3 linked regions of the Anatilimnocola floriformis genome follow. The main gene of each other region encodes a partner of the protein of the gene in region 3 in a complex. Links are inferred from orthologs where the notes say so. Each region holds a gene or a part of one and is shown on either strand. Other genes may lie near its edges.

Evidence for each region.
Region 1: M9Q49_RS02905 (region 3) and pnp share a complex: the UniProt entries of both Bacillus subtilis proteins name them as parts of the possible RNA degradosome complex. The link is inferred for Anatilimnocola floriformis from one-to-one orthologs.
Region 2: M9Q49_RS02905 (region 3) and rny share a complex: the UniProt entries of both Bacillus subtilis proteins name them as parts of the possible RNA degradosome complex. The link is inferred for Anatilimnocola floriformis from one-to-one orthologs.

The regions. Positions count from the first base shown.
Region 1 is NZ_JAMLFW010000001.1:4,283,284-4,286,448, forward strand. The notes cover bases 69-3,079. They hold pnp (polyribonucleotide nucleotidyltransferase), read right to left. Parts: upstream 2,715-3,079; coding sequence 423-2,714; downstream 69-422. Also shown: M9Q49_RS16585 (efflux RND transporter periplasmic adaptor subunit), read right to left, coding at 1-9; rpsO (30S ribosomal protein S15), read right to left, coding at 3,131-3,165. UniProt on the Bacillus subtilis protein: Involved in mRNA degradation. Catalyzes the phosphorolysis of single-stranded polyribonucleotides processively in the 3'- to 5'-direction. Necessary for competence development in Bacillus subtilis.
Region 2 is NZ_JAMLFW010000004.1:116,506-119,608, reverse strand. What follows is about bases 133-3,081. They hold rny (ribonuclease Y), read right to left. Parts: upstream 2,410-3,081; coding sequence 856-2,409; downstream 133-855. Other genes in these bases: M9Q49_RS34725 (TIGR00282 family metallophosphoesterase), read right to left, coding at 133-708. Outside these bases: more of M9Q49_RS34725, read right to left, coding at 1-132. UniProt on the Bacillus subtilis protein: Endoribonuclease that initiates mRNA decay. Initiates the decay of all SAM-dependent riboswitches, such as yitJ riboswitch. Involved in processing of the gapA operon mRNA, it cleaves between cggR and gapA.
Region 3 is NZ_JAMLFW010000001.1:717,266-720,224, reverse strand. Bases 99-2,903 are described here. They hold M9Q49_RS02905 (6-phosphofructokinase), read left to right. Parts: upstream 99-806; coding sequence 807-2,000; downstream 2,001-2,903. Other genes in these bases: M9Q49_RS02900 (hypothetical protein), read right to left, coding at 2,258-2,903; ribD (bifunctional diaminohydroxyphosphoribosylaminopyrimidine deaminase/5-amino-6-(5-phosphoribosylamino)uracil reductase RibD), read right to left, coding at 99-497. Also shown: more of ribD, read right to left, coding at 1-98; more of M9Q49_RS02900, read right to left, coding at 2,904-2,959. UniProt on the Bacillus subtilis protein: Catalyzes the phosphorylation of D-fructose 6-phosphate to fructose 1,6-bisphosphate by ATP, the first committing step of glycolysis.

The sequences.
Region 1 (3,165 bases), 3.6 Mb from region 3 along the record:
CGAAGTCATGCTGGCAACGGCTCGCGAAAAGTAGTTCGAACGCGCACTGCGGCTCGTCTATCTTCGGCGACGGCGGACTGCTGACTGGCGTTAGAATCGCTGCGATCGTCGCAGATTGCCAAAATCTGCCGCCGGGGCGTCCGCTACGGCGGGGGTAATATATAACAGGTTATGCGATTTTCTGAAAAATCGCAAAATATTGCAATGAAATGACTTGCGTCGATTAACAAGCTAAAAACCGGCTCCGCATATAACCTTTTATAACCTTCCGGACACGCCAGACATCTGCCATTGAAGTAGTGGCAAATTGGGTCGCGGCAGCCAATAAAAAAGGCTGTTGCCTCTTGGGAAGAAGCAACAGCCAGAGTTGATGTCAAGCTGCAGGTTCGCTCGGACCAATGGTCCGGCCTAACGGGGATCGACTAGCGTCGACCGCCGCCACCGCCGCCGTGGCCACGACCACCACGGTCGCCGCCTCGGCCTCCGCGATCGTGACGGGGACGATCACCGCGGTCGCCGCCACGGTCACCACCGCCACCGCGATCTTCACGCGGCGGACGGGGCGGGCGTGGTTCGCCACCTTCTCCGGGCGGGCCGTCATTCTTCGGCGCGAGTTCATCGGGCAAGCCGAGTTCCTCGAGAGCGCGACGGCGGCTGAGCTTCACGCGGTCGTGATCATCGACGTCGATGACGAGGACTTTCATCTCGTCGCCAACGCGGCAGATCTCGCCAACCGAGCTGACGTAGCCAGCGCACAGTTCGCTGATGTGCACCAAGCCATCGCGGCCCGGAATGATTTCGACGAAGGCGCCGAAATCCTTGATGCTGCTGACCTTGCCGTTGTAGATCTTGCCGATCTGCACCGTCGCGGTCACCGATTGCACCTGCAACAGAGCTGCTTCGGCCCATTCGCGGTTGCTGCTTGCGATGGTCACGATGCCGCTGTCTTCGACTTCGATCACGCAGCCCGTGGCTTCTTGAATGCCGCGGATCATCTTGCCGCCAGGGCCGATGAGAGCGCCAATCTTTTCCGGATCAATCTGCGTGCGGAGCAGACGCGGGGCGTAAGCCGAGATGTCTTCCTTCGGACGCGAGATGCACGAGAGCATTTTGCGGAGAATCTGGATGCGGGCTTCGCGCGATTGCTCGAACGTAGCCTTGATGACTTCCTTGCTAATGCCTTCGATCTTCAGGTCGAGCTGAATGCCCGTGATGCCGTTTTGCGTACCGGCGATCTTGAAATCCATATCGCCGAAGTGATCTTCGTCACCGATGATGTCGGTAAGCAAGCACCATTCGTTTTCCGATTGTTGAACCAGACCGACCGAGATGCCGGCGACCGGATTGCTGATCGGCACGCCAGCGGCCATCAAGCCGAGCGTAGCGCCGCAAACGCTGGCCATCGACGAGCTGCCGTTCGATTCCAGAATGTCGCTGATCACGCGAATGGTATAGGGGAATTCTTCGGGCGACGGCAGAACCGGAGCCACGCTCCGCTCGGCCAAGGCACCGTGACCGATTTCGCGACGACCCGGGCCGCGGATCGGGCGGCATTCGCCGACCGAGAACGACGGGAAGTTGTAATCGAGCATGAACTTCTTGGCGTACTCTTCGAACAGGCCGTCGACCCGTTGTTCGTCGCGGCTGGTGCCGAGCGTCACGGTGATGAGGGCTTGCGTTTCACCACGTTGGAACACGGCGGAACCGTGGACGCGGGGCAACACATCGACTTCGCAATGCAGATCGCGGAGCGTCTTGTAATCGCGGCCGTCGGGGCGAGCGCCCGAGATGATGAGATCGCGGATGACGACCTCTTCGAATTCATGCCACACCGTCGAGAAGCGTTCGGGCTTGATCGCGCCGTCGGCCTTCGGGTCGGGAATGATTTCGGCTTGAGCGCGAGCCTTGACTGCCTTGGCAGCTTCGGCGCGGGCTTGCTTGCCCACGGTCTGCTTGGCCGAGCGGTAGTCGTTGTAGTAGCTGCTCTTGATCCGATCCATCAAACCGTCGTCGGGCGGAGCCACGTATTCAGGCCGCGTGACGCCGATCTGCTGGGCGAATTCGCGCTGCAGTTGGCAGATTTCGACAATGGTCTGATGGGCGAACAGAATCGCCTCGTACATGTCGGCTTCGCTCATTTCGCGAGCAAAGCCTTCGATCATGGCGACCGAAGTTTCGCTGCCCGAAACGATCAGGTCGAGATCGCTCTCTTCGAGATCATCTTGGCTCGGGAACGGAATGAACTGACCATTGACGCGGCCGACGCGCACCGAGGCGATCGGGCCACGGAACGGCAGGGGCGAGATGAACAGCGCACAAGCAATGCCGTTCATCGCGAGGACGTCGGCGTCGGTCTGGGCATCGCTGGCCATGACCATGGCCTGGCATTGCACTTCGTCGCGATAACCCTTGGGGAACAGCGGGCGAATCGGGCGATCGCAGAGACGCGAGGTGAGAATTTCTTTGGTCGTCGGGCGACCTTCACGCTTGATGAAACCGCCGGGGAACTTACCGGCCGCGGCAACGCGTTCGCGGTAGTCGCAGGTCAGCGGGAAGAAGTCTTGACCAGGACGGCCGGCGCCGCCGACCACGGCATTGAGCACAACGGTTTCGTTGTATTGGCAAAGGACGGCTCCTGCGGCCTGTTTGGCCAGGAAGCCGGTTTCGAAGGAGAGGGTATGGCTGCCGATTTTCTTTTCTACGCGATGCTTCACTGCTGCTACCTGATACTTTCTTGTCCTACGCTCCGGCGGGGCTGCTCAGAAATTGAAGTCAGCTGCTGGTCGCGCGAACCTGCGAGGAAAAACGAGCACTATTGGAGAAGAGACTTATTGCGGTGGCTGCTGATCGCCGAACGCTTCCTGGGCCAGATCTCTGGGCAGGGCAAAAAGCGCGCGACACGATAACGACATCAGCGAAAGAGGCTGATGCAGGGGCGATGAATCCAACCGGATGGAAGAAATGCTGCCCGGGTTGGCAATAACCTTGCCCCGACCCCAGGCCCTACTACAACGACCGAATTGCCCGGAGAAAATCGGGGCAATTCGTGAACTCTCAGAACGCAATCCAGCTTCGTTGCGCTGCCGGGCTCTTCCCGACGAACACAAACCCACTTGCGCTTGTTACTTGCCTACTTGCGGATGCCCAGCTTACCGATGATTTCGG
Region 2 (3,103 bases), on a different replicon or contig from region 3:
GTGCAATTGCACGTCGCCGGTCGCGACATCGAACTGCGTCGGTTGAAAAGTGATTGTAGTCTCCAGCACGCGGTCGATTCTACGGCCAAGAATGCTGTCGTGCGGGCCAGTCATGCCGATGTCACACTGAAACGCCGTGCCGCCGGGCAAGATCTGCTCATCGGCTGTCGTCACGTGCGTGTGCGTGCCCAGTACCGCGGAAACGCGGCCATCGAGATAGCGGCCCATCAGTTGTTTGTCGCTGGTCGCTTCGGCATGAAAGTCGACGAGGCGGATTTTTACCTCGGCAGGTATTTCGGAGAGCACTCGATCAGCCGCCGTGAAGGGGCAGTCGACGGGCTTCATGAAAATCCGCCCGAGCAGCGAGATGATCGCGACCCGTTCGCCACTCGCGGCTTGGATGATGGCGAAATTTTTCCCCGGCGCTTTGGCGGGATAGTTCGCCGGCTTGACGATGTTCGACTCGCTATTGAGAACGCTGGCGATTTCGTTGCGGCGATAAATGTGATCACCGAGCGTAATGCCATCGACGCCGGCGGCGATCAACTTCTTATAAATCGTGGGACTAAGGCCGCTCCCATCGAGCGCGTTCTCGGCATTGGCGATGACCAGATCAAGCTGCTCGCGTTGCCGTAACCCGGCGAGGGCCGTTGTAACGACACGCACACCCGGTTTGCCAACGATATCGCCGATGAGGAGGATTCGCATTTTGCCCCGCTCCAGTCTTCTTTCTCCCTCGCCCCGGTACTCCGGGGAGAGGGCCGGGGTGAGGGGCTGAGCAGCGAGTGTACCCGATTCGGCCCCTCACCCTAACCCTCTCCCCGGACTACCGGGGCGAGGGGACAAAATGCTCTTTTACCGCGCCACCTCAATAAACCGCGACTCCCGCACCACGGTGACCTTGATCTCACCCGGATACGTCAGCTGTTCCTCAAAGGCCTTGGCAATGTCGCGACACAGCTTCGCTGCCTTGGTGTCATCCGTATCGCGCGAGCTGGCGAGCACGCGTAGTTCGCGCCCCGCTTGAATGGCAAAAGCTTGTTCGACGCCAGGGAAGCCGCAGGCGATCGATTCGAGTTCTTCCATCCGCTTGATGTACCGCTCGAGCGATTCGCGGCGAGCACCAGGGCGCGAAGCGCTGCAGGCATCGGCAGTCGCGACGAGCATCGTGTACGGATACTCCGTCACGATTTCATCGTGGTGGCCGAACGCGGCGTGGACGATTTCCACCTTTTCGTTGTGACGCTTGAGCAGGTCGGCGCCGATCTTGGGATGGCCACCTTCGAGCTCGTGATCGGCGGCTTTGCCGATGTCGTGGAGCAGGCCCGCGCGACGGGCCAGTGTGCCGTCGAGGCCGACCATTTCGGCGAGCAGGCCGGAGAGGAATGCCACTTCGACGCTGTGCCGCAGCACGTTCTGGCTGTAGCTGGTTCGGAAGTGCAACCGGCCGAGCATGTAGAGCACGCGCGGATGCAAACCATGTGCGCCGACTTCTTCGGCAGCTTCTTCGCCCTTCTTCTGAATGAACGACTCGATTTCCTTGGTCGTCTCGGCGGCGATCTCTTCGATCCGCGACGGATGAATCCGGCCGTCGGCAATGAGCTTGGCCAGCGACTGCCGAGCCACTTCGCGGCGAACTGGGTCAAAGCCGCTGACGATCACCACGCCGGGAGTATCGTCGATGATCACATCGACGCCGGTGGCTTTTTCGAAGGCGCGAATATTGCGACCTTCGCGGCCGATGATGCGGCCCTTCATTTCGTCGTTGGGAATGTCGACCGTGCTCGTCGTGCTCTCGGCGGTGTGGGCCGAAGCATAACGCTGAATCGCCGTGAGGATGATGTCGCGCGATTTTTGTTCAACCTGCTCTTGAACACGCCGTTCGTGACGCAGCACGATGCTGCCGAGTTCGCTCTGCAGTTCATTTTCCAGCGTATCGAGCAACCGCTTGGTGGCTTCGCCGGGCGAGAGACCACTAAGGTTATGCAACGTCTGCCGCTGGGCATCGACCATCTTGCCGAGCTCTTCGTTGCGACGGCTGGCATCCTCAAGCCGTTCGGCCAGGCGACGTTGGGTGGTTTCGACAATCCGCTCTTGTTTTCGCAGGTCGTCGCCCTGTTGCTGCAGGGTCTCTTGCCGCTTCTCGATGGTTCGCTCGCGCTCGCGGAGCTCATCGCGACTCTTATTGAGTGCCTTCTCGGTCTCCTGCTTCGAGACCAGCTCCCGCTCCTTAATCGCGAGCTCGGCTTCTTTGACTTTGTTGCCAGCATCGCGCGAGGCGCGATCGAGAATCTCCTTGGCCTGATTTTCGGCATCGACTTTGCGTAGTCGATCGAGAAACTTGACAGCGCCCCACATCAACAGCGCCGCGACCACTGCCGCCACGCCAATCCAGATCGGATGAACCACAACGCCTCCGCTATTCTCTGGCGGAGCGCAAGAACGCAACGAGGAACCGACGACCTGCCTGCGTCGTCAGCCCGGCGAACGAACAAACGTTATGACGAGAACCAAACTCGATGAGTTACCGACCGAGCTGCCAGGCGATTGCCCGGCAACCATGCAGGCCGCGGTTGCGAGTGAGAGGTGGAGTCTGTTTTGTTGCCGGCAAAAATTTCAAAGCGACACGAACCGGAACCGCCGATCTACTCTGGCCAAACCACCAGCCGACCGCGGTAATCCATTCGCGCATGCCCGCTTCACGCAGACCGATCCGTGTGGTTCGGCAGGGAAGCAGACTGGCGACCGACTGCGGCAGCACCACGCGCTCGCCCTGTGGCGAACAACGAAGGCAGGCGCACAGCCAATGCCAGACAATCGCGACAAACTCCATAACGCACGCAACCTTCGACCAGCGACTTGCGTCAGCTGGCCAAGCGACCAACCATCTGCCGACGCTTCGAGCCCACTGGGCCTGACCGTCGACCTTACGCAACAACCGAAAATTCAAACGTCAAAACGCTTGCCCGCTCCGTTCGAAGCGAGCTTACACCATCAACCAGTTTAAATTGCCCATTAGGTGGAAAAAGCGAACCCAATGTCGCTTTTCACAACACTGGTAGCATGTTAGCAGAGTCTTAACGAATCGCAAGAATGGGGGTTT
Region 3 (2,959 bases):
AGCGTCATGGCCCATTTGGCGATGACCCATGGCCTGCCTGTGCGGATCAGCTTCAGATACGGCGCGTTCAGGGCTTCGGCTTCTGACTGCAGTACACCATGAACCACTTCGATGCCGGCGTCTTTCAGTTCCGCAAAGCCACCGCCGGCAACTTTCGGAAATGGATCGCGCATGGCAGCGACCACGCGCTTGACCCCAGCCGCGATTACGGCTTTTGAGCAAGGCGGCGTTTTGCCCTGATGGCAGCAAGGTTCGAGCGTGACGTAGAGCGTGCTCCCCGCCGTTTTGCCGCGTGCATCTTCGAGCGCGTGAACCTCGGCGTGTGGCTCCCCGAAGGCTTCGTGAAACCCTTCGCCGACCACTTCATCGCCGACCACTTCATCGCCGCGAACGATGACGCAGCCGACCATCGGATTAGGCTCGACAAAACCTTGGCCGCGGCGGGCAAGCTCCAGCGCTTGCTGCATGAATCGGCGGTCTGGGGGCTGAGTGGTCAATTGGCTGACTTGCGAGAAATTCAGAAAGAAGACCCTTGTCAACCGCGATGGCTGCGGCGAAACTGGGAAAACCTCTCCCATGTTCGGCGTTTCCGAACACTTTCGCAAGGCAGCCACGGTTTCAGGTTCAGGCCTCGGGGCGTGAGCTACACTTCGGCAGCCCGCCTTGATTTTCCCCGCGAATGAAGCGAACGCTGTAACGTTGTTGCGAGTACGCAATGACTGCGCAATCGCTAAAATAGTTACCATCCCACCCGCAGGACTGCGTAGTCGCTGCAAACAAAGCTGCGACCAGGAGAGTGCAAAAAAATGGCTGAGACCAAACGTATCGGTGTGTTGACGGCTGGCGGCGATTGCCCCGGTTTGAATGCCGTGATCCGCGGCGTGGTGAAGAGCGCCGGCACGCATGGTTACGAAGTGATCGGCTTTTTGAAAGGCTACGAAGGGCTGGTCGATCCGGTCAGCTATATCCCGCTCAACGCCAAGAACACGACGGGCATCCTGGGCCAGGGTGGCACGATTCTCGGCTCGACGAACAAAGGTCGCTTTGCCGCGACCGTGGGTGTGAACGATCGCCTCGAGCTCGATCCGGAACTCGTGGCCGGCGTGAAGACAACGATGGAGCAGCTGAACATCAGCGGCTTGATCTGCATCGGCGGCGATGGTTCGCTGGCCGTCGCGCAGCAGTTTCACGAGCAAGGGATTCCCGTCGTCGGTGTGCCGAAGACAATCGATAACGATCTGTCGAGCACGGCGTTTACGTTCGGTTTCTTCAGCGCGGTGTTTTGCGCAACCGACGCTCTCGATCGCTTGCACACGACCGCGGCCAGTCACGAACGCGTGATGGTGCTCGAAGTGATGGGCCGGCACGCCGGTTGGATCGCGCTGTATGCGGGTGTGGCTGGTGGCGGCGATGTGATTTTGATCCCGGAAATTCCGTGGTCGTTCGATAGCGTTTGCCAGGCCATCATCAATCGCGAACAGCGGGGCAAAAAGTTCACGCTGGTCGTGGTCGCCGAAGGGGCCGAGTTGCCGACTGGAGCGCTGGTCACGCAAGAACGTCGCGGCGAGCAAAAACAAGTCCGCCTCGGCGGCATCGGCAACATTGTGGGTTGCGAAATCGAAAAGCGGCTCGGCAAGGAAACCCGCACGGTGGTCCTCGGTCACTTGCAACGCGGCGGCTCGCCGACCACGTTCGATCGCGTGCTCGCCACGCAGTATGGCGCACACGCCGTTCGGCTGATCATCGAGCGCAAGTTCGGTCAGATGGTCACCTACTGGCCACCAGACATGGGCAACTGCTCGCTGCTCGACGCCATCAAGCTCTCGTCGGTCAATCCCAACTGCTCGGCCGTGCAGGCCGCCCGCGCACTGGGCGTTTGCTTCGGCGACGACAACAAGGCCGCCCCCTGGTCGTACAAACCAGAAGAAGGCAACGGCAGCTGCGAACCGTGCAGCACTTCGATGATGGGCTTGCCCAAGCCAAGCGTGCCAACGCATTAACATTGCCTCCGTATTAAATCGTCGTCGATCACTCCGTGATCGATGGCTCGAGGTGAACGCGCAACATTCCCAGGAATGAGCTCCGCGAAATTCCGGCTTTGGCGAGTGGAGTTGGAAGCGGAGCCCTACCGAGTCGGAACACAACCGCGAGACTCCCCTCGCCGAACTTGCTGGAATTTCGCTGACGCTTATTCCAGCGAGCCACTGCCTGCGACCGCCACCGTCGAATACGGAGTATTCGACGACAATGAACACAATCACGATCCACGAGGCCGATTCCCCCAGCGGAATTCGCCGGTGCCAGGCGGTTCGTCGTCCGGTACATGCTGCACAGGCACGCAATAACCCCGAACCAGCGCGCTGACCACTGCCGGTGGCCGCTGGCGATTCCCCTCGGCCGGCGGAGCGTTATATAACAGGTGATCTGTTTTTGTTTTCGATGTAACCGCTGGTTGCTGATTGTCTTGCGACGTTTTTCCTTCGTTCTTGCATAACACTTTATTGCACTCTGCGGAGGAACTCTTCAGCTTTGAGTCCTCGACGGCTGCCGACTTCTGATTCGAGCTGTCCTCTTCCACCACTGCCGTCACGCATGCGAGCAGCGGCGCGCTCACCGGCAATTCTTCGGTCACTTCCGCCTGCGCCGCGATCACTTCGGCATTCCGTTTCTCGGCTTCTTGCTGCCACATGCCGGGCACGCCTTCATCACCGGGCGTGTCGAAGTCGCCGCTCATCACCTTCCGTTTCACGCCGCGGTAAAGCTCTTCGTCGACCATCTTCGGCGGCTCCGGCACGCGCCCTTTGCTCGACACATCGACGTTGCCCCGCAGATCAAAGCCCTCGAATTGCACGATCTTGTCCGCGGCGAGCAACCCAACCTTGAACAGCCGATCATTGCCGTCGCGCACCTCCACCGTCCGCTCCTCGACCTCCTCGCCCTTCACCTTTCGCACCTTCAC